DNA from 3 places in the Paenibacillus odorifer genome. Region 2 is predicted to be linked to each of the others. Evidence: riboswitches for the same ligand, from Rfam matches in the RefSeq annotation. Region 2 holds a riboswitch; each other region holds the start of a gene.

The links. Region 2 has a riboswitch for thiamine pyrophosphate ahead of PODO_RS09190 (thiamine phosphate synthase). Riboswitches for the same ligand answer to the same signal wherever they lie in the genome.
Region 1: it holds a riboswitch for thiamine pyrophosphate, as region 2 does, so the genes downstream of both, thiC (phosphomethylpyrimidine synthase ThiC) here and PODO_RS09190 (thiamine phosphate synthase) in region 2, are expected to answer to the same signal.
Region 3: it holds a riboswitch for thiamine pyrophosphate, as region 2 does, so the genes downstream of both, PODO_RS02070 (ABC transporter substrate-binding protein) here and PODO_RS09190 (thiamine phosphate synthase) in region 2, are expected to answer to the same signal.

What each region holds. Positions count from the first base shown of each region.
Region 1 is NZ_CP009428.1:6,071,075-6,079,338, reverse strand. It holds gene PODO_RS26450 (beta-galactosidase) at 1-1,752, shown strand, start outside; TPP riboswitch at 1,822-1,931, shown strand; gene thiC (phosphomethylpyrimidine synthase ThiC) at 2,034-3,776, shown strand; gene PODO_RS26440 (phosphotransferase) at 3,862-4,848, shown strand; gene PODO_RS26435 (alpha-amylase family glycosyl hydrolase) at 5,102-8,264, shown strand, end outside.
Region 2 is NZ_CP009428.1:2,183,232-2,191,495, reverse strand. It holds gene PODO_RS09220 (VOC family protein) at 23-409, opposite strand; gene PODO_RS09215 (fumarate hydratase) at 569-2,128, opposite strand; gene yfbR (5'-deoxynucleotidase) at 2,231-2,836, shown strand; gene thiH (2-iminoacetate synthase ThiH) at 2,920-4,035, opposite strand; gene PODO_RS09200 (thiazole synthase) at 4,070-4,837, opposite strand; gene thiS (sulfur carrier protein ThiS) at 4,893-5,096, opposite strand; gene PODO_RS09190 (thiamine phosphate synthase) at 5,135-5,740, opposite strand; TPP riboswitch at 5,856-5,957, opposite strand; gene PODO_RS09180 (SDR family oxidoreductase) at 6,045-6,917, opposite strand; gene PODO_RS09175 (GDSL-type esterase/lipase family protein) at 7,154-8,264, opposite strand, start outside.
Region 3 is NZ_CP009428.1:471,334-479,597, forward strand. It holds gene PODO_RS02050 (hypothetical protein) at 1-3, opposite strand, end outside; gene PODO_RS02055 (ABC transporter ATP-binding protein) at 233-1,066, opposite strand; gene PODO_RS02060 (ABC transporter permease) at 1,101-1,862, opposite strand; gene PODO_RS02065 (thiamine-binding protein) at 1,859-2,152, opposite strand; gene PODO_RS02070 (ABC transporter substrate-binding protein) at 2,898-3,947, opposite strand; TPP riboswitch at 4,109-4,219, opposite strand; gene PODO_RS02075 (magnesium transporter CorA family protein) at 4,378-5,829, opposite strand; gene PODO_RS02080 (MFS transporter) at 5,902-7,122, opposite strand; gene PODO_RS02085 (pyridoxamine 5'-phosphate oxidase family protein) at 7,283-7,702, shown strand; gene PODO_RS02090 (response regulator transcription factor) at 7,822-8,264, shown strand, end outside.

The DNA.
Region 1 (8,264 bases), 2.9 Mb from region 2:
ACCTACGAAGGTGTTACACTTCAGCATGGCATGCGCCGCCATTATAATTACAGCAGTCCTAAATACCGGGAACTGTGTGCACGTATTGCAGAACAAATGGCTGAACATTACGGCAATCATCCGGGTGTAGTTGGCTGGCAAATTGATAATGAGCTCAACTGTGAGATCAGTGAATTTTATTCGGAGAGTGACCATAAGGCCTTCCGGGAATGGCTACAGCAGAAATATGTTACGCTTGAGCATTTGAACGAGGCATGGGGAGCTGTTTTTTGGAATCAAAGCTATAGTGACTGGTCTCAGGTCTATCTTCCACGTCCGACTCCAGTACCGAAGCAACCCAATCCTCATCAGGCATTGGATGAAAAACGGTTTATTTCGGACAATACAATTTCTTTTGCCAAAAACCAAGCGGATATCATTCGTAAACTTGCCCCTAAGCAATGGGTAACCACGAACGGTCTGTTCGGTCATCTCGATAGCCATGAAATGACGGATGAACTGCTGGATTTCTTCAGCTATGATTCCTATCCTCAGTTCTCTACTATTTTTTATGACCCGAATGAGCGGAATCCGCTGAATGATAGAGGCTGGGGACTGTCATTATCTGTTGTTCGTTCGATATCCCCGAATTTCTGCATTATGGAGCAGCAGTCAGGCCCGGGTGGCTGGGTGAACCGGATGGATATGCCTTCTCCAAAGCCCGGGCAGATGCGGTTATGGACTTATCAGTCGATCGCTCATGGGGCAGATATGGTGTTATATTTCCGCTGGCGGACAGCTACGATGGGCAATGAAATTTATTGGCATGGAATCAATGACTATCATAATCAGCCTAACCGGAGAGTGCGGGAAGCGGGGCAGATCGGTCAGGAGCTGGCAGCAGCAGGTCAAGCGTTTATCGGTACTCATAATCAGGCTAACGTTGCTATTGTTCGTGATTATGACAATGAGTGGGATGGAGAATACGATGTTTGGCATGGCCCGTTTATGTGGAAGAGCAATAAGGAGTGGTACAAGGCTCTTCAGCGGAAGCATATCCCGAATGACGTGCTCTATCTGCGCAAAAAAACAACGCTGGAGGAGCTTGCAAGGTACGACGTGCTTATCTATCCTCACCCAGCGATTATGACAGATGAGACAGCGTCTCTGCTGGATGAATATGTTCAACAAGGCGGCAAACTGATCTTCGGCTGTAGAACTGGCTATAAGGATGAGCGCGGTCAATGTTATATGCGTCCTTTCCCAGGTACTGCTAAGGATCTATGCGGGATCACAGTTGAAGAATTCACAATGGTTAAGGGCAGTCGTCAGCCAACAACAATTAGCTGGTCGGGCGCGACCGAAGTCGTTACAGGAGCAGATGACTTTAATGATATTCTCAAAATAGAGGAAGCTTCGGTTGAAGTGATGGCGGTTTACGCCTCTGATTATTATGCGGGAAAACCGGCGGTAACTAGAAATCGTCGCGGCAAGGGTGAGGTTTGGTATTACGGAGCCGTATTTAACGAACAGGCAGCGGCTGAGATCATAAAATTAATTGATCTACAATCGCCAGCAAATTGGCTGGAGCTCCCAGAAGAGGTAGAGCTGCAAGTCCGTACCGGAGCTTCTTCCAGTTATGCTTTTTTGCTTAATTATAGTGAGACTCCTGTCACGATCCATCTTCATGAGACCAAAACAGATTTACTGAGCGGCACAACATTGTCGGGCGAGGTGCTTCTGGAAGGATTTGGGGTATTGGTGTTATACTAACGTACACATTGATCTCACATTTGAGTAGATTTGGATAATTCTCTCTTTTCGGTTATACTTTGAAGTAGCAATTATAGTCACGGGAGCTTGGTGGGACCAGGCTGAGAGGATAGTTATAACTATCGACCGTCAAACCTGATCTGGATAATGCCAGCGGAGGAAATGGAGCTCTATTTCTATTTGTCTACTCTAAGGCCGCATCTTATACAGATGTGGCCTTTTCTATGTGTGGGGAGTAGACCGTCTCCGCTTGATCAAATCACCTTATAGGAGGAATTGAGATGACAAGCGAATTGAACAACGATCCAATCAATCTATCAGCTTTTCCAGCAAGTCAAAAAGTCTATGTAAAGGGTTCACGGTCTGATATTCAGGTCCCTATGCGGGAGATCTCACTTAGTCCAACTGCGGGCATAGACGGCGAAGAGGAGAATGCCCCAATTCATGTCTATGACACAAGTGGGGCTTACACGGATGCTAATATTCATACTGATATTCGTCAGGGGTTAGAGCCCAATCGTCTAAGCTGGATTGAGGAACGAGGGGATGTGGAAGCGTACGAAGGAAGAACCGTGAAGCCTGAAGATAACGGGAATGCAACGGGAAAAGCTGTGGCGGAAGTGTTTCCAGCGCTCCATAGAAAACCTTTGCGAGCGAAAAAGGGGCGTAATGTCTCTCAAATGCATTATGCACGCAAAGGGATTATTACTTCGGAAATGGAATACGTTGCGATTCGTGAGAATGTGACACCGGAATTTGTAAGAGATGAAGTAGCCCGCGGCCGCGCCATCATTCCAGCGAATATCAATCATCCAGAGAGTGAACCAATGATTATTGGGCGTAATTTTTTGGTAAAGATCAATGCCAATATTGGAAACTCCGCAGTATCCTCATCCATAGAGGAAGAGGTGGAGAAAATGAGATGGGCTACCCGCTGGGGTGCAGACAATATAATGGATCTCTCCACAGGTAAAAACATCCATACGACACGCGAGTGGATCATCCGTAATTCTCCTGTTCCTATTGGAACGGTGCCTATTTATCAAGCTTTGGAAAAAGTGAATGGGAAAGCGGAAGATTTAACGTGGGAAGTATACCGTGATACGCTCATTGAGCAAGCGGAGCAAGGGGTGGACTATTTTACCATTCATGCGGGAGTTCTGCTTCGTTATATCCCGTTGACGGCACAACGTATGACAGGTATTGTTTCAAGAGGTGGCTCCATTATGGCGGCATGGTGTCTTGCGCATCATCAAGAGAACTTTTTATATACACATTTTGAAGAGATATGTGAAATCATGAAGCTGTACGATGTTTCTTTTTCCCTAGGCGATGGATTACGTCCGGGTTCGATTGCTGATGCGAATGATGAAGCACAATTTGCCGAGTTAGAGACGTTAGGTGAATTAACAGCTATGGCTTGGAGTCATGATGTACAGGTGATGGTAGAGGGTCCAGGACATGTGCCGATGCACTTGATTAAAGAGAATATGGATAAGCAACTTGAAACTTGCAACGAAGCCCCTTTTTATACGTTAGGTCCACTGACTACAGATATTGCGCCGGGGTATGATCATATTACCTCTGCTATAGGTGCAGCGATGATTGGTTGGTTCGGTACAGCAATGTTATGTTACGTAACTCCGAAGGAGCATCTTGGCCTGCCTAATAAGGAAGATGTACGTGTAGGGGTCATTACTTATAAAATAGCGGCACATGCCGCAGATTTGGCGAAAGGGCATAAAGGAGCACAAGACCGGGATAACGCTCTTTCGAAAGCCCGTTTTGAATTTCGTTGGCGTGATCAATTTCATTTATCGTTAGATCCTGAGCGAGCGCTAGAATATCATGATGAGACATTGCCTGCGGAAGGCGCTAAAACAGCTCATTTTTGTTCCATGTGCGGGCCGAAATTTTGCAGTATGAAGATCTCTCATAATATCCGTAATTCGACGAGAATTGAATCAGGAATGCAAGAGAAGGCAGAAGAGTTTCTCCAAGGCGGGAGCCTCATTTATAGATAACTTTTTCTGCTAAAAAGAAATATCTAAAAGAAGTCGTCATTGGCGGCTTCTTCTTTTATACTTTGAATAGATAGGAGTTGATGAAATGGAAGCGATTCGTTCAGAGGAAGCCATTTTAGAGGATTTAAGTAATAGTTTCTATCATTTTTTTGGATTAAAAGTCCTTCATGCTACCCCAATAAAACGTGGCTGGTTAAATCTTAAATGGAAAATCACAACGGATTCAGGGCAATTTCTACTTAAACAATACAACAAAAAAAGATATAAATTGTATAACCCAGAAGAGCTGAACTTTGCCTTTTCTCAACAGAAAAGATTGTATCTACAGGGGCTCCCATGTCCCGGATTGTTGGCTTATAACAATAATGTTTTACTGGAATCAGATCAGGGAGAAACGTTTATGGCAATGGAATATTGTGAAGGCCGTGTCATAGAGCCGGGTAAGATTAATATCCATCAAATGTTTGATTTGGGTCGTGCCACAGGTAAAATGCATCGTTTATTAAATGATGGGACCATTAGTTTGAAAAGAACCCCACAATTTATTCCCCAAAGCTCTGAGGATCGTTTAGAACATTGGAATATACTCCTACAACAATCAAAGGTAATGGGTAAAACTTCACTCATCACTGACCTAGAGATACAGCTGAGAGCGACTGAAGAAATAGATCCGGAAATATTCGAAGGACTTGAAGCTGGATGGGCACATCGTGATTTATGGGTTGATAATCTTTTATTTCAAGATAGCCAATTGTCTGCAATTCTAGATTTTGATCGGTTCAAATATGATTATCCGCAGCTAGATGTGGCGCGAGCAGTGATGTCATGTGCTTTAGATGAAGATTTAGATGGAGCACTAGCTTCAGCATTTATTGACGGATATCGTGAGGAACGAACGGTGGAGCAGGGGGATTTAACAAAATCATTGCAGTTGTTGTGGTATATGGAAAGCCCGTGGTGGATTAATGCCGCGATGGACAAACATAGTGTACCTCCAAAACGTTTTGCAAAAGAAATGAATTGGCTTGCTAAGAACCTGAATAACTTGCATGCTATCTTAGGCAACTTATAGTGAAAACGATTGAATTATAGCCTAAAAGATGCATTGACCAGCAAAAGTTTGGCGCCTATAATCTTAACAAGGAAAATCCATCACATATAGAGCTATTTGTAAACGCATTCAATGAGCTTTTTCCTTATTTATCATGGAAGGAGGAGATCAAAACTATCAAGTATTTCTTTTTTTCTCATTTTCGCAAACGTTTGCACCACACGATAAGCATAAAGATCGTAGCTGCACTAAAAATTATGAGGAGGTTATTTACTTGGTATCCAAACAATCCAGGCGTTATATTTCGTGGTTAATTATTTTTTCGCTCATTTTTAGTTTATTTGGTTTATCGGGTGGAGCATCGGCCAGCAATACGGATCATACAGTCACCTACACCAATCCCACAGCGTCAGCTGTGACCTTACATTGGACTACGAATAACTGGGCTAATACTACGGACACGGTGATGACCAAAAATGGAACTACGTTCACCGCCAACCTCAATGTTCAGGAAGGCGCCACCCTAATTTATTGTTATCACATCACGGCTCCAACGGATAGTTGGGACAATAACGGCGGGAAGAACTGGACGGTTGTTATTCCGGTTGCCGGGAAATACGAAGCAGAGAGTGCATCCCTGTCTGGTGGTGCAAAAGTAAATACGAATCACACCGGATATTCGGGCACCGGTTTTGTTGATGGATACACAACTACAGGAGCAACTGCCACTTTTAACGTCCAGGCTTCCGCAGAAGGGTCCTATAATGCCACGCTTCACTATGCTAATGCATCCGGCAGTGCTAAAAAGGTGTCCATTTATGTCAATGGAATAAAGGTTACACAGACAACATTAGCCAACCTGACCAACTGGGATACATGGGCAGACCAAACAGAAACACTCTCCTTACAGGCAGGAAATAACACGCTTGCTTATAAATATGACTCAGATGATAGCGGGAATATTAATATCGACTATGTGACCCTTTCGGCCGGAGCTACACCAACACCAACGATAACTCCTACCCCAACAGTGACACCAACACCTACGGTAACTCCTACACCAACAGTGACACCAACACCTACGGTAACTCCTACACCAACAGTGACACCAACACCTACGGTAACTCCTACACCAACAGTGACGCCAACACCTACCATAACACCCACACCAACGCCAACACCTACCGTAACTCCTACACCAACGCCAACACCTACCGTAACTCCTACACCAACGCCAACAGTGACGCCAACACCTACACCTACTTCAGCGGGGCTAACCGTTCACTTTAAGAAACCAGCAAGCTGGAATGCAGCGATCCGCATCCATTACTGGAATCTGAATCCGGCAACCGTTCCGACTAGTGGAGCATGGCCGGGAATACTGATGAAATCGGACGGAAACGATTGGTATAGCTATACTGTTCCGAATGCTACAGGTGCAAGCCTGATCTTTAATGACGGCAATGGCAAACAAACGGGCGACTTATCTCGCAGCGTAAAAGAGGGCTGGTATAACTCAGATAACGTATGGTATGACGCCAATCCAGACGTTCCTAAGGTTCCGGTGATATCCGTCTCTCCTGTGCCCAAAACCTATGATTCTGCCCAAACGGTGACCCTATCCAGTACAAATAGCGGCGATAAAATTTATTATACGACCGACGGATCAACACCTACGACAACCTCAACGTTGTATACGACTCCAATCCAAGTACCTTCTTCTTTGACTATCAAAGCATTCGGCGTTAACTCTATAGGGCAAGCGGGTAATGTAGGCTCTTTTGCTTATGTGATTGATCTGAATGCCGATTTGCAAGCTCCGATTATCACTGCGAATCTGCCTGTTGGGAATTCGAGCTCAGCGGTTTCCGTATCTTTTAATATAAAAGACAACAAGGCGGCAACAACCACAGCATATTACACAGATAATGGTACGGAACCAACAACGAGTTCAAAAGTCTATATTTCAGGCAATGCACTAACATCTCTTGCGGGACCGTCTATCTTGATTAACAAGACGACAACCTTAAAATTCCTTGTGATCGATGGTGCCGGAAATGAAACCAAACAGAGTTTTGTTTATAACATTGGTAATAAGGGCGATTTTCGTGAAGATACGATTTATTTTGTAATCACTTCCCGGTTCTATGACGGTGATTCCAGTAACAACGAGCATGCATGGGAGGATGCCAAGGCAGGAAATCCGGACTCTGATCCAGCTTGGAGAGGGGATTTCAAAGGACTGATTCAAAAGCTCGATTACATTAAAGCCTTAGGATTCAGTGCCATCTGGATTACACCTGTGGTGCAGAATGCCAGCGGTTATGATTATCATGGGTACCATGCAATAAATTTTGCGAAAATAGATCCAAGATATGAATCCGCAGGGGCATCTTATCAGGATTTGATCAATGCAGCACACGCGAGAGGGATAAAGGTTATTCAAGATATTGTCGTCAATCATACCGGTAATTTTGGAGAAGAAAATCTGTTCCCGATGTTCAAAAAAGATCCGGCGGCGGCGGACACCGTGAGTAACATGCTCAAAATTACGGATAAGCTGCCAGCTAACTATGATTCCATGACCCCTGATCAGCAATATCAGGCAAGACTTGCCTTAATGAAGACTGCGGAGACTAACAATAACATTTACCATACGGAAAAAAGTCTTTCTTGGGAGTCTTACACCGTCCAGACAGGACAGATTGCGGGAGACTGTGTAGACTTAAACACAGAAAATCCTCTAGTGAATCAGTATCTAATCGACAGCTATAATCAATATATTGATATGGGTGTGGATGCTTTTCGGGTCGATACTGTAAAGCATGTAAGCCGGTATATTTTTAACAAATATTTTGTGCCGGCATGGAAAACAAGAGGAGGCTCAGACTTCTTTGTCTTTGGGGAAGTGGCTACTCGGTACAGAGATGTCTGGAACAGTGGAATTCCGGCGATATCAACACCATTTTATACTTGGAAAAGCTCAAAATCCTATCCAGGTGATGGTCAAAATGATTACGCTTCCAACAAGCTATCGGTGGAACAAGAGTGGGCAGATAACTATACTACAGCAGGACAGCCTACCTCGAACAATGCATTTTTAACAGGAAATACTTATCATACGCCTGACTATTCGATGAAATCGGGTATGGATGTCATTGATTTTCCAATGCACTGGGCCTTCAAGACTGCTCAGGAAGCATTCAGTATGAGAAGCGGTGATCAATTCTATAATGATGCTACCTGGAATGTAACTTATATTGACTCTCATGACTATGCACCTGACCAGGCACCAGAAAATCAAAGATTTGCCGGCACACAGGACACTTGGGCTGAGAATCTCGCTCTGATGTTCACCTTCCGAGGAATACCTGCGATCTATTATGGTTCTGAAATTGAGTTTAAAAAAGGATCAGTCATAGATGTAGGTCCAAATG
Region 2 (8,264 bases):
ACTTTTGTAAAAACACATGAGTTTATTCTGTACGGGTGGCAAGAAACCACTGATTACCCTGACGGTCTCTAACCCCTGCTCCTCTTTCTCCATAGGACTTATCCAGTGGTTCTTCAATAATAGAGGACCCGGCATCCAGGCACTTGCGGTAGGTCTCATCAACATTTCTTACATAAAGATGAATGGCAAGCTGTACCGGTGAATACTTTTCATTCGCTTCAGAAATCTCAATGATGGAATCACCGATTCTGACCTCGGCATGCCTAATCCTTCCCTCATCGTTTCGCAGCATATCAATAATTTTGGCATCAAAGCAGTGCACAACAAAATCTATCAATTGGTCTGCATCTTCCGCAATAAAATACGGCGTAACGTTAAGAAAACCATTTCTAATATAATGTGGTGCCATTCGTTGTCCTCCTTTAGACAGGCAAAAACGCCTTCGGCGTTCCTTAAGGATAATTTATAGTCTGGAACATATAAATCCTTATAATTTGATTAAAACCCATGGAAAAGCCATTCAGAGAATCTGCCCTCCTCATGACTTATCCACCGGTTGTAACCCCATTTATTTAAACACTGGCTCCTTGAATTGAGTCAATTTAGCTGCAGAATCTTTTTCCACATCCGCATGCAGACTGTTGCCGTGAGCATCCATCGTCACAATCGCTGCAAAACCCTCCACATCGAGATGCCACATTGCCTCAGGAATACCAAATTCCATAAAATCAACAGCGTTGACCTTCTTGATGCACTCTGCATAATACTGGGCGGCTCCACCAATCGCATTGAGGTATACCCCGCCGTGCTCCTGTAAGGCTTTTAACGTTTTTGGACCCATACCACCTTTTCCGATGACTGCACGGATTCCAAATTTTTTGATGATATCGCCTTGATAAGGCTCTTCACGAATGCTCGTAGTTGGGCCCGCAGCTTTTACATGCCAGCCTTCCTCATCTTTCATCATCACAGGACCGCAATGATAAATCACAGCCCCTTCCAGATCTACCGGAGACTCATGATCCATTAAATATTTGTGCAGAGCATCACGGCCTGTATGCATTTCACCGGATAAAATAACCACGTCTCCAACACGCAGACTACGGATATCCTCTTCACTTACCGGCGTTGTAAGACGTACTTCCCGCGACTCAGAGGTTGGGCTGTTAGCTCCCTCAGCAATTACCGCTTCAGATTCATGTGCTCCTTCATCATCTACAGATATCCCTGTGCCGCTCTCATATAACCAATCCTCTATATTGCCAGTTGATGGATCAACCAGCACCCCTTGGCGGCGGAAGGCCCAACAGTTATAAGCAACGGATACGAAAAAGCTAGCTGGCAGACGATTCATAACGCCAATCTTACAGCCCAGCAGCGATACCTCACCACCAAAACCCATCGTGCCAATTCCAAGCTTGTTAGCATTCTCCATAATATAGTCTTCCAGCTTGCTAAGGTCTTCTATCGGATTAACATCCTCCACTTTGCGGAACAACTGCTTCTTAGCCAGCTCGTAGCCAGTCGTACGGTCACCGCCGATACCCACGCCAATAAAACCGGCACTACAGCCTTGTCCCTGCGCCTGATATACCGCGTGTAAAATACATTTACGGATTCCGTCCAGATCCCGACCCGCTTTGCCGAGTCCTTCTAATTCTGCCGGGAGACTGTATTGAATATTTTTATTCTCGCAGCCTCCACCCTTCAGAATAAGTCTAACGTCTATTTTATCCTCTTCCCATTGTTCGAAATGAATGACTGGTGTGCCTGCACCCAAGTTATCTCCGCTATTCTCACCTGTTAATGAATCTACAGAATTGGGACGAAGTTTACCATTCTTGGTCGCTCGTACAATGGCATTATGAATATCTTTTTTCATCTCAATCTGATTGATTCCCACAGGGGTGTGAATGATAAATGTAGGCATTCCCGTATCCTGACAGATCGGAGACACTTGCTGCTCAGCCATTCCGATATTTTGCGCAATCGTGGTTAAAGCAAGACCGGACCGGGTAGCCCTGTCTTCCAGCGCGCGACCTTTTGCAACTGCCCGGCGTACATCTCCCGGCAAATTCGTGGAAGTTTCTACGATAAGGTTATAAATACTGTCTTCAAAATGCTGCATCTTCATTCAAGCTCCTCTCGGCAGTTCCAGGTTATCTAAAGTTTGATACAATTAGTATAATAATATCATACCTAGCACCGCATGAAAGGGGTTACTTTAAAATTGAGCTACCATTTTTCTGCCTATCTATATCGTCTTCAGTATATTCAGCGCTGGAGCTTGATGCGCAGCACCGCACCGGAGAACGTCGCTGAGCATTCTTTTCATGTTGCATTGCTCACACATATGCTCTGTTCCATCGGTAATGTTCATTTTGGACGTTCACTAAACGCGGAACGAGCAGCAACCATAGCTCTTTTCCATGATGCCAGCGAAGTATTCACAGGCGACATTGCCACGCCGGTAAAATACAACAATCCTCGCTTGCTCACCAGCTTCCGCGAAATGGAAAAAGTTGCGGCTGATCGCTTAACTGGAATGATTCCATCAGAGCTAAAAAGCATCTACACTCAGCTCATACGACCGGAAGACAGCCCTCCCGATTCGGAGGACATTCTGCTGCACAGCTATGTGAAAGCCGCTGATCGGCTGGATGCTTATTTGAAATGCGTATGGGAGGTTGCTGCAGGCAACCGAGAATTTGCCGCCGCGAAGGAGCAGACAGCAGCAAAACTTCGTGGGCTTGGCCTGCAGGAAGTGGATTATTTTCTGGCTCATATGGCACCGAGCTTCGAAATGTCTCTCGATGAGCTCTCTGCCGGAAACTAAACACCATCTACACAATAGAAAAAAGGACCTCCGCATGAATCTCGCAGGGGTCCCTTTAGTGATTAATAATAAAAATACAAGCGTTACGTTACTGATTCAGTCAGGATATCCCAGTCTTTAAAAATCGGCTGCAAACCCTTCGTATATAGCATTTCCGTAATCTCCTGCACACTGCGGCTATCGGATATTTCGAATTGCGGAGTTCCCCCTGCATTAGTGTGACCGCCCACCTCAGTAGTGACCCCGGCTGACATCTTAGTTATTCCTAGATGAATTAAATGATCGCGTAGAGAGGCAGGCTCTCTTGTAGATAAAGTAATGCCCGAACGGGGTAAAAATAACCGGTATGCCAAAATAATCTGCACTAGTGATCGATCGGTAACATCGCACTCTGGGTTAAATTCCCCTAAATAAGGCCGAAACCGTGGGGGTGACAGGCTGATCTCGCAATCTGGATACCGATCCTGTAGATAGCGGGCATGCATGGCACTTTGGAATGCCTCTTGCCGCCAATCGTACATCCCGAGCAACGTACCAATATTCACAGAACGAAAACCTGCCTGACAGCCGCGTTCAGGTGCATCCAGGCGATTTCGGTAGTTTCTTTTAGGCCCTTTAACATGCAGCTTTTTGTAAGTCTCCTGGTGGTACACCTCTTGGTATAGTGTTAGTCCATCCACCCCTGCTTGAAGAAGCTCTTTATATTCTGCAGTTGATAGAGGATTTATCTCAATACTGACGGAGGAAAAAAATTCCCTGAGTACATCTACACAATCCTTAATATATGAGACAGGATTCTCCCGGCGCGATTCACCAGTCAAAATGAGGATATGCCGCAGACCTGTAGCTGCAATCTTCTCAGCCTCCCTGCGAACCTCCTCCAAGGACAGCTTTTTGCGCGGAAAATCATAAATGGAGCTGAAGCTGCAGTAGGTACAATGATTCACACAAAAATCCGCAAGATACATCGGTGTGAACAGCTGCATTGAATAACCAAAATGTGCACGGGTCAGTCGCTGTGCAGCTTGCGCCATCTCCTCTAGCAGCGGCGTTGCTGCCGGAGAGAGCAATGCCAGCAAATCATTTTCGTTCAGCTTGCCTTTTCCAAGCGCCCGCTTAACGTCATCCTCCCGGAACTCCTTCCACAGCTGCTCATAAGGATACTGCTCCAAGCGGGCCAGTGTGTCAAAAAAGCTCATGCTAATCCTCCCTCCTTTGGTGAACCTGTCAAATTCAGTTCAGAAATCCAGTCAACGGTGACGAAGCAAAAGCAACTTCTTCTACAGGACCGAGTCCTGCCAAATAAGCTTTGCGGCCAGCGGATATCGCCTCGCGGAACGCTTCCGCCATGACGAGCGGATTACGTGCCGTTGCGATAGCCGTATTAAGCAGAACAGCAGCGGCCCCCATCTCCATTGCTTCCGCCGCTTCCGAGGGCTTGCCAATTCCGGCATCTACAATAATCGGCAAATTCACTTCTTCAATAAGAATACGCACAAGCTCCTTGGTGCGCAGGCCGCGATTCGTCCCGATCGGCGCACCAAGCGGCATCACAGCAGCAGCACCGGCATCTCTCAGACGTAAAGCAGCCGAAAGGTCCGGACTCATATAAGGCAATACTACAAAACCCTCCGCTGCTAAAATCTCTGTAGCTCGTATGGTCTCCAGATTATCTGGAAGCAGGTATTTCTGATCATTGATCACTTCGATCTTGACCCAGTTCCCCAGTCCCGCAGCTCTTGCTAATCTCGCAATACGGACTGCCTCTTCCGCTGTGCGCGCTCCTGAGGTATTAGGCAGAAGAGTCATATGGCCGGGAATGTGGTTCATGATATTTTCTGCTCCACCTTGCGGGTCCACTCGGCGAAGCGCTACAGTAATTACCTGAGAACCAGAGCTAGCAATCACTTCGGGGATCAGCGTATTCCGGCTATATTTTCCGGTTCCGATAAATAATCTACTGGTTAATTCGATGCCGCCAATATGTAACGGGTCATGCATGAAATTACCTCCCTTTGGTTCTTATAAATTTCTCAAAATTCTTTACCGCTCCATCTCAACCCCCACCAACAAAGTGCACCAGTTCCAAACGATCATCCTCGCTCAGAGCAGTACTTTCATAATTCTCCTTACTGACAATTTCACCATTCAGCTCAATGATCATCAGACGACCCGACCACTCAGGAAGACTGATCAAATCAGCTATAGTTTGAATACCACCAGAACACTCTGCGGATTTCCCGTTAATCAACAGCTTCATTCTGAATCCCCCCCTTCGCCCATGCTTTTACCTCCCGGCTATGAATGAACCGCCTTATGAATAGCTTTGGCGGCCTCATAAGGATCATCCGCTCCGCAAATACCGGACATCACAGCAACTCCTGCCGCACCTTGCCTAATGATCTGCGCCGCATTAGCGGGACCAATTCCGCCAATCGCAATTACAGGAATAGAGCTAGTCTTCACCGTTTCTGCAAGCAGCTCTAACCCACGTGCGGGCAGCCCTAGCTTGCTCGCCGAGGGAAATACATGGCCAAACAAGCAATAATCAGCTCCCTGCTCTGAAGCATTCGCCGCTTCTTCCGGAGAATGAACCGATCTCCCCAGCCAAAGCTGAGGTGCAATTCGCCGGGCTGTAACCGGGCTCAGACTGTGCCCAGCCAACTGAACACCCGCGGCACCAGCTGCCAATGCTACATCGATCCGGTCATTGATTATCAGTTTGGTAGCGGGTATACCGGCAGCCAACAGCTCCTGTGCCGCAGAGAGCAGTTCGCGTGCTGGACATTGCTTCTCTCTTAAGTGAATATAATCGACCCATGTCTGCACCGTGACAGCCAGTTCAACAAATTGTCTCAACTGCTGCTTGCCGTCTGATATTAGATGGATCTCAGCTTGTACCACTCGCGATCTCCTCTCTCTCACTTCCCTGTAGGTCAGTAAAAAACAAAAAAACTGCCCCCGTAAGGAAGGCAGTCAGAATCTGTAAATAGACGGTACTACAAATAGCCCGACAACAGAAATTCGTTCTCCACTTCCCTACGCTGGTCTTAACCAGATCAGGTTCAAAGGGTCCGGAAATCCATTCCGTCTCAGCCAATCGGCACCCCTAGTGACATAAATATACAATTTTAAAATGCTAACGTGGTTTATAGTAACATATTTTTTTATTGAAATACACCCATTTATTCACATTAGCTGTACTAATCTAACCGTTTACTACCTCGCCACCATTTACATGAATAACCTGTCCAGTCACATAACTGGAATCGTCAGAGGCAAGATATACATAGGCTGGCGCCAGCTCCTCTGGTTGTCCAGGCCGTTTCATAGGCTGCGTGCCTCCAAACTCGCTAACCTGCTTCGCATCAAAGGTAGAGGGAATTAGCGGTGTCCAGATTGGACCTGGTGCTACACCGTTTACCCGTATGCCCTTCTCCGCCAGATTCGTGGACAAAGATCGTGTGAAACTCAGGATAGCTCCTTTAGTTGATGAATAGTCCAGCAGCTGCGGGCTTCCGCGATAAGCGGTAATTGAAGTTGTATTTATAATTGTAGATCCTGCTTTTAAATGAGGCATAGCTGCTTTTGTTAAATAGAACATCGCAAATATATTCGTACGGAAAGTACGCTCTAGCTGCTCGGAAGTAATATCCTCGATCTTAGCTTGCGGATGTTGCTCCGCCGCGTTATTGATGAGAATATCAAGCTTTCCTAAGCCCTCTACCGTCTGTTTAATAAGATCCTTACAGAATTTCTCGTCACCGATATCACCTGGAATTAGGATACATTTGCGGCCTTCCTGCTCGACCTGACGTTTAGTTTCCTCTGCATCTGAGTGTTCATTAAGATATGAAATGACCACATCAGCACCTTCTTTAGCAAAAAGCACAGCAACTGCACGCCCAATTCCGCTGTCTCCACCGGTAATCAACGCCGCCTTGTCTTGCAGTTTACCTGCTGCTTTATAATTTGCCGGCTCGTATTTGGGCAGCGGCGTCATTTCACTCTCAATCCCTGGCTGATGATGCTGCTCCTGTGGGGGTAAGGTTTTTGTAGCTTGTTTATTATTGCCTGACATCTTCCCTATCTCCTCTCGTTAAGCAAATTGATAGTTAACTGATCATCTTAGGATGGCACAACAATGCACGTTTATACGCTGGGTTTGTCATTTTCTTAAATCGCTTTACGAATCTTACTTACCACAATGCAAGTAGAAATAAACAACCGTGGATGTAAACTGCTGTAAGTGGAGAGGACTTCACTGCATACAAAAAGGCACAGCACCGCTGCTGTGCCTTGAATTGTTCACCCTAACTATTTCAAAGAAGAAACATGATTTTCTGCATTCACTTCATGTTCCAGTACCCACATAAAATAAAGAGCCTTAGCTGCTTTCTCCCGGGTCACTATGGCTTTAGGTTCTAGTTCTGTCCCATTGACCATTTGACCTCTAGCAATCCCCACTTCAGATCTAATAAGCCCTAATTCATAAGCACTTTTCACTTTTGAAATTAAAAAGGGAGAAATGTCCGCCGTATCAACCAGCTGCTGCCAGGATACAAGTGGATAGTACATCGCTCCTCTAGCTCCTGGATCCAGATTGAAATCATAACCAGGATCTCCTGGCACTACTGCTGTGCCGTTATAATCAGTCATGTACTTAGGTTTATTAGCAAACTTTACTTGGTAAACATCATAGAGAATAGCACCCATCGTTTCACGTGACAGCTTACCTTTCGGATAATAGGCAAGATCTGATCTTTCCACTTTCATTAACTTAGAAATACTGCGTGTGAATTCAGCAACTGTCATCTCCGTATCTGGCTTAAAATTCCCTTGACGGTCTTTGCCCATTACTCCCAGCTGGATTAATTTTTCAATTTGATTGCGGTAATAAGCAGCTTCCCCGGTCGTCGTATCATTAGTTATTTCCGGAAAAACCTTATCCCAGTTGCCTGTTAGTGCCGCATGCTTAACGTTCCCTTTAAGATAAGCAGTAATGGAGGCAGCAGTAGAATCGCCAGTAGCACCTTTCTCTACAAGCTCCGTAACAATCATCCGCGAAAATTGTTTGGCGAGCGCTTCTTTAAAATGAGTCCCATCGATTTTCTTTGAAGGATGCCCGTTAGCGTAACTTCCGTCATTTGTTTTGCCTGGCGTTTCTCCGGCTTCAATTGACATGAAGAGGGCTGTTATCGCTTCTACTCCGATCTCGTTATAATATTTCAGACTTTCCGAGTTAAGGTCAATAAGTGTAACTCCAGATTCATCTGCAACCCGTTTAAGAATATCTACAAACTTTCTTGATTTAAAAGAATTCTCATAGATATATCCCGGACTTGCATTCCCTTTAATTCTGGACATTGGCGTTACCAGTACCGGTATCATGCCCCGGGCTTGGATCGCAGGGAGATAAACTTCTTTA
Region 3 (8,264 bases), 1.7 Mb from region 2:
CAAATCAACGGTATAAATCCCGTAAATGTCCCCAGCCCAACCCGGTTACTATCCATTACCAACACGGAGGCCGTTTTCGCCACACATTTAATGTGATCCCTACTATGATGAGTGAAATTTGTTAAATGAGCAGATACATCCGCACCAATTGTAAATATGTTAGGGAATTTATCGCTGCAAATAAATAACTGACACCGCTATACCAGCGATATCAGTTTACAGTGCTTAGCGATTAAGCTAGCGGCTGCCTATTTTTAGCTTGTTCCTCTCGCATCCACTGTGACAACTGGCGTTTGAGCTTAAGGAACTCGGGAGAGTCCGTAATCTCATCACGGCGTGGCCGCGGAAACGGCACATCGACTGTATGCAGGATGGAGCCGGGGCGGCCGGAAAATACATAGATACGATTAGAGAGCAGCAACGCTTCTTCGATGTTGTGAGTAATGAACAGCACAGAGCGGCGATTCTCTTCCCACAGCTCAAGCAGCCAGCGCTGCATTTCACTGCGAGTTAGTGCATCGAGTGCGCTGAAAGGTTCATCCAGCAACATTAGCTCCTGCGGAGCGAGTAATGCTCTGAGAAAAGCTGCACGCTGCTGCATCCCGCCAGACAGCATATGCGGATAAGCATGTTCGAACCCGCTTAACCCAACCTTGGCAAGCCACTGGCGTGCTTCCTCGCGGGCTCCATCCCGCAGTGCGCCCTTGATCTCCCCAGCAAGCAGCACATTATCCTCAATCGTACGCCAAGGAAAAAGAGCAGGCTGCTGCGGCATATAACTAATTTCACCGCGTTGACCTGTAACGACCTTACCGTTCATGCGGATCGTGCCTGCATCGGGTTTCACAAGGCCGCCAATCATATGGAATAAGGTGCTTTTTCCGCAGCCGGAAGGACCAACGATCGAAACGAATTCTTGTTGCTCTACCTTGAGAGAGACATTATTCAGAACTTTTGTCTCACGGCGACGATGGAAAAAAGATTTGGAGATGCCGCTCACTTCAAGGGCGGGTGCCGCGGTATGAGCTTCAGGAGAGCTGGTGACTTCTGTTGTTCTGTGTTGCATTTGCATCGCTTGAGACATACAGGCATCTTCCTTTCTATGAGTTACGGCGCGGCTTCCAGCGAACCAGCCATTTTTCCAGCAATGCAATAATAGCAAAGAGTACAAGACTTAAAAGTACAATAATAACAATAGCGACAAACATCCGATCCGTACGATAAGCGGATTTCTGCAGAAGCATATAATAGCCAATACCCTTATCCGCGCCAATCCATTCAGCGACCACGGCGCCCATAACCGCATAAGTAGCAGATATTTTTACACCGGAAAATAGTGCCGGGATAGAAGAGGGCAGCTCCAGCTTGGTAAAGATTTGCCACTTGCTTGCGCCAGCCATTTTCATATAATTCATCATGACCTGATCACTTTGGGCCAGGCCGCCCATCGCAGCGACAGCTACAGGGAAGAAACATACTAGTGTAATCAGCACGATTTTGGGCAAAAGACCAAAGCCGAACCAGATAATGAGCAGGGGGCCGAGCGCGATGGAGGGAACATTTTGACTCAGAATAATGAGTGGATAAAAAGCCCGTCTAGCCCAAGGCAAAAGATGCAAAAGCAAAGCGACGATCAGACCTACCCCCGTACCGATGGGAAAACCAATTAAAGTGAGCCGCAGCGTAGCCATCGTATGAGCCCAAAGACCAGAAGCGTTACTGGTGGATTCACGGGCAATATCAGCAGGACTCGGCAGAATCCAGGATTCAATATGAAATACAGATACAGATAGCTGCCATACGGTTAAAAAGAAGACGACCGCCACAAGGGGCGGCCATATTAGCTTCCAGGTCGATCTCACGGCCGATATTTCTCCGTCAATTTATCCATGCTGATTCCGTTAGGATTATGAGCGATTTTGATCTGCGAAATTACGCTTGGACTGCCTGCTTCGATCAACGCCTCTTGCATCTGACGCACAACCTCCAGCAGCTCGCTAAGCTCACCTTCCATTGTGGTTTCCAGCGGATTCACCTGATGTTTAACACCGGATTTTTGAATGACCTCAATCGCTTTATCTACGTATGGGATGGAATCCTCATTGTTCGGAGTTTTTGGAATTACTTGAATGCTTAGTAGGGTGTTAGCCACAATAATCAATCCTCTCATTTTATATGGTAAGTTCAAAAAGCCAACTTTGATAACGAAGTAATTCAGGAAGCAAACTCGACATCGAATCTTGAACGAACTTGGGAAGTCCGGTACTCACGTAGCACATCACTACGCTCCGTTCCTCCTTCCTCAAGTAACGTCCAACCTTCTTGGTTCTGAAAGCTGACTTTTTGAACTCTTAAATTATAAGGTAAGTTCAAAAAGCCAACTTTGATAACGAAGTAATTCAGGAAGCAAACTCGACGTCGAATCTTGAACGAACTTGGGAAGTCCGGTACTCACGTAGCACATCACTACGCTCCGTTCCTCCTTCCTCAAGTAACGTCCAACCTTCTTGGTTCTGAAAGCCGTCTTTTTGAACTCTTAAATTATAAGGTAAGTTCAAAAAGCCAACTTTGATAACGAAGTAACTCAGGAAGCAAACTCGACATCGAATCTTGAACGAACTTGGGAAGTCCGGTACTCACGTAGCACATCACTACGCTCCGTTCCTCCTTCCTCAAGTAACGTCCAACCTTCTTGGTTCTGAAAGCCGTCTTTTTGAACTCTTAAATTATAAGGTAAGTTCAAAAAGCCAACTTTGATAACGAAGTAATTCAGGAAGCAAACTCGACGTCGAATCTTGAACGAACTTGGGAAGTCCGGTACTCACGTAGCACATCACTACGCTCCGTTCCTCCTTCCTCAAGTAACGTCCAACCTTCTTGGTTCTGAAGTCCGCTCTCTACTCCGCCGGTAAAAAATCATTACTGAATGCACTAGCAGCATCCAGCGGTTTATCCAGCAACTTCAGATCGTACATCCAGTCGCCATAATTCTGCCAGACCTCGGTTTTTTGCTCGCCCCAGCGGGCAGCATCGTCCTTGTATTTTGGGCTAAGCCATTTTTGACTAGCTAGGACAAGGTCGGCGTCCAGGTCAGGAACGGCCTTTGATAACATACCGGCAGCCTCTTCCGGATGATCAATGGCATATTGATAACCTTTTGATGTGGCTTTCATGAAGGCCTTCACCAGATCAGGATGATCTGCAATTTGCTTCTCACTCGTCGTCAGCACAGGCGTGTAATAATCGAGCTGCGGCGCATAATCCTTTAAGTACAGCATATCCAATGGCTCGCCACGCAACTCAGCCTCAACACCAGTCCAAGCGTAGAAAATCCAGGCGAAATCAATGTCACGTTTGACGGCGGTAAAATAATCAGCTTCACCGATACTGATCAGCTTCACCTTTTTCACATCGCCACCTTCAGGATCCATGATAGCTTTCATGGCTGCTTCTTCCGCCGGTGAGCCCCAGCCTCCGTAGGTTTTACCTTCGAAATCCTTTGGTGATTTAATATTGCGATCTACTGGAGCAGCGAATCCCGACGTATTATGCTGAATAATAGCTGCTATCGAGACAAGGGGTACGCCTTGTAGACGGGCTAGTGTTAATCCTTCTTGGGCGCTGATGCCAAATGCGGCTTCGCCAGAAGTAACCATAGTATCAGAACCCGCTGCGCCTGGCTGAACGATCTCGACGTCCAGACCTTCTTCAGCGTAGTAACCAAGATCCTTAGCTACGTATAGACCGGTATGATTTGTGTTCGGTGTCCAGTCGAGTGCGACTTTAACTTTGGTGAGCTCTTTTGGAGCATCCGTCCCAGCCGCAGCAGTTGGATCAGTAGCATTTGCTTTGTTTCCGGCTGTATTCCCAGTGTTGCTGCCGCATCCGGCAATGGCAAGAATGAGTACACAGGTGAGGCACAACGTATGTGCTTTTTTAAGGTGCATGTCTTCTTCTCTCCTTTAAGGTTACAAGAATCCCGTCTTCACAACATGAACCGTAAAGTGTAGTATGTACGTTTTTCTACATCTTTTAGTGATCTTACAAAAAAAGCGCCCCGAGTGATCGGGACGCTGGCTTGGCGCAAGGTTAGTTAAGGTCACAGGGACCAGAACCAATTGGCGATTCCTACGCTGGCATTATCCAGATCAGGTATAAGGGTCAGTATCTTGTGGGATACAATCTCAGCCGGCCAATTCCAGCACCCCTGGTTCTATGAAGTTAACGGGTATTTCTATGTGCAATATAAGTAAGCATAAGTTTTGTACCCATACTTTATATCTTATATTTCTCGCATACGGTGTATTATAGACGGCTGTACTCGGAATGTCTAGTAGTGCACTCCTGAATTTTTCCAATCCAGTAGTTTCTTTTTTGCTAGTCTAGATCTTTATATTTCTTGCGGTGACGCCGTTTAAGCTCACTAACCAGCGCCCCTAGCGTGAGGACAACGCTGATCAGAATCCCGCTCATGATCACGAAGAGGGCAAGAAATTCAAAGGGAGAATAACCAATCATTTTACTCCATTGAATCTTTCCATCCAGATCGTCAATGACCTGATTCATGCCGTAAATCCCGCTTACTACCGTAAATACAGTGAGAATCATCAGCAGATTATCCCGTCGCTTGGACTGAAACTTATCCTGATACTGAAACAGGTCATTTAAGGTTTCTTTCACTTCCTCGAACAAAGCATCGTTTCCGTATACTTTACGCAGCTGAAGAAATATCTCCCGGCCCTGCGACTGGGAAATCAACTCCAAGAAGTAGAACTTTGCCGAGAACTTATTGATGGAGTAGATTAGATTGTCTATTTCCTCATAATCATGATTAATCCGAAGTCGGGAGTGCATATTGGCGAGCTTTAGCAGAACGATTTTATGGAAAATATTGAGTAAAAATCCGTAATAATATTGCCCGTACATCTGGTTGGCTAGACTAACAGCAATCTCCTGTTCAGCGCGGGTCATGCAGCAAAAGGTCTGCTCATTCATCATATAATACGTGTCTGGACCCCAGCGATTATAGGAGTGTTCATGACAATAGTTCGCAATATACGCTGGATCGCTGGCACTGGCATAGGGCTTTCCGTTGAGATCAATTCCATCAAGCTGTGAGGCGCGATAGCGCAGATTTACACTAATCTCATCAGAGCTTTCTTCATTCTGAAAGCCATAAAAAGCTTGCACCTGCATTCTTTCATCTACGAAAAAAGGAAGGGTCTCGAAATAAGCCCCATTGATATCCGATTGATCCAGATATGGCTCCAGTCCATCCACCAAATTTCGGAAGACAAAATCCTCTACCATCTCATAGGTCTGTTCCCCGCAATGAATATAAGTGTAATCATCCTGTATGAAGGTATTCTCTAGCGCACGGAAACGATCCGCGAATTCTAGGGCAATACTAAAGGGAATTGAATCCCCCTCCAGCTGGACACGTATCGTCACGAATCCAAGCTGAAAAGGACATATGAATATATCCGTCGAGAGAATTTTGAAAAATATAGATTGCTGCGGAATCTCCAGAATGCAGTCGAGATTATTTACTCTGGAAAAACGGCGAAACGAGTCGGCATCCTTCCTGCGTGGAAAAAGGACATGTGCAGCAAACGGTAAATAGGTGCGCTCCATACGTTCATGGGAAACACAGTAGCCATCTCCGTAATAGGCAGCTTCAAGCTCTTTATTATCCAGAAAAAAACGTGTGAAGCCGTCGTCCTGTAATTGCTGGATAAGCTGCTTAGAATCGCCCTTTTTTATAGAAAAGGGAAATATAAACTGCATGAGCGCAGTATGTAACAAAGGCTCAGTTGAAGACTCATTCATTCATCGTCCATCCTTGTGCTCAGAATATGCTTATAGATCACATTACCCTAAAAGGATAACGTTGATACTGTTCTAAATACGGGAACTCTTTCCTTTCAACGCTTGCATGGACTGGAACCTCCATGCGGCAATGCTTAGCAGAAACAAGAAGGCGGCAAAAGCGGCCAGTAATCCGGCTGTTTGTGCCACTTCTAAATGGTCCATAGACCAGCCCATAAACAGAGGTAGCAAAGCACCGCCAACACCTCCGGAAGCAATCATAATGCTGGGTGTTGACTCTTCGGTGCAAGGCAGCATTTTGCTGGAGTAGACTAAAGCAATGGAGAAAATACCGGACATAAACAGCCCCAGCAGCAGAATTACAATGAAAGCAGCCATTCGATTGTCAGTGAACGGAAAGAGTGCCAGCAGTAACAAGGTTAGTAAACAGCTGCTGAGAATGTACACGCGATAAGATATTTTTTCGGCAATTACACCCGCAAACAATCTTCCTGTAGACATCGCCAGCCAAAAGAAAGTGACTGTCAGTGCTGCGGCAGACTCCGTCATCCCTAGCTTGGCAATAAAGATAGCCGGCATAAAGTTGACTAAACTCATCTCTGTGCCTACATAAAGAAAAAAGAAAACGATGAAGATCCCTAACAGAATCCATTGCTTACCTTTATACGGAAATTTTTTGTTAGAACGTGAGCTTGAGGATTGCGAATTGTCTGCTCCTTGGACAGAGGCGCGTTCATCCAGCATTCGTTGTAGATTACCGAAATGCCCTCTTGTCCAGAGGATAAGAGAAATTAAGGAGAAGGCAGCGACGATTAGAAAGGCCAATCTCCACGCTCCGGCAGCAATGAGCGGACTGGCGATAAGCGGCATCACGAGTGCGCCTATCCCGAATAGCACTTCAAGCCGGCTCATTGCAATAGCAGTTCCTTCGGTTACAGCACCAATAATAATGGTGCCGATAACCGCTTCGATCATCCCGAAACCAAAACCTGCGGCAACAGCGATAACATACATCCAGCCCCAAGGCGGTAGAAAGGCGTAGGCAATTTCTGCAACTAGTAGAAGACTGGTGGCAATGAGGATGCCTCCACGTTTTCCGAAGCGGCGATTAAGCAGGGGAGAGACCAACACACCTGCTAAAAAACCAGCGAATTGACTAAAGATTAATTCACCGCCAGCACTATAATTTTGATCATAATGTTGCAGTAGAACGGGCAGAATAGATCCCAGCACAACATGTGCCAGACCGATAACGAAGTAGGAAAGACAGCCGATCCAAATCAGTTTTTTCACGAAGTAAGCTCCTTATCTTGAAGTAGTTTATGAGGTAAGGTCGGATTCAATGTGAACCTGAAGGGTACATTATAATAAGCACCATTGTTATGATAAATCCAAACGGTGAGCTTGGATATATAAACTTTTGTTTACATGCTTGAAGGGAGAGATTTACGTAATGGATAACAAACAACTGGAGCAACTCATTATTAAGGCATTGGATGACAACAAGTTCGGTTCCTTTGGTACGATCGAAGAAGGAAATAAGCCGAAAGTACGTTATATGGCCATTTTCCATGAGGGTTTGAGAATTTATTTGGCTACAAATCGCAAAACTCATAAAGTGGAGGAGTTATCCGATAATCCGAATGCTTTTGTACTGCTTGGCTATGAGGCAGGCGGAAGCAAAGATGTGCTGGAGATTGAAGCAACTGCTACCGTCTCTAAGGATGAAGGCTTGCGCTCCAAGGTATGGAATAAAGAGCTGGAGCCATGGTTTACAGGACCTGATGATCCTAATTATGTAATTTTGGAGCTTACTCCAACACGTATTGAGTATGTAGGCAGCAATAAAGAGCATGGAGTATGGCAGCCGTAAGCTATAGCTTTGAATTGATCAAACAGCCCTCCTATCCCATATGGGGTAGGAGGGCTGTTTGATGTGTTATAATGACTTCAACTTTTTAGGTATTCATATCGGGGAGGAGCTAAAGCTACATGAGCGTTACTCTGTTATATATTGAAGATGATCGTGAAATTGGCAGTGTAGTGTCTGCTGATTTAAGCGAAAGAGGATATAGTGTCCGCTGGTTACGGAGCGGCGAAGGAGCAATGGAAGAAGCCGGCGCCTGCCAACTGGCTATTCTCGATGTTATGCTACCAGGTCTGGACGGGTTTACGATCGGGCAACGTTTGAAACGTTCTTACCCTAAGCTGCCCATTTTGATGCTTTCCGCCCGGACCTCTATTGATGATAAGCTGCAAGGTTTGGAGTTCGCAGATGATTATTTGACCAAGCCTTTTCATCCGGATGAATTGGCCGCTCGAATTGAGGTGCTGCTCCGAAGGAATGGGGCATCTGTTCAGGATTCGCTCACACTTAAACATCTAGTCGTATATGAAGGGGATAACCGCGTAATGAATGCTCAGACTCAGGAAGA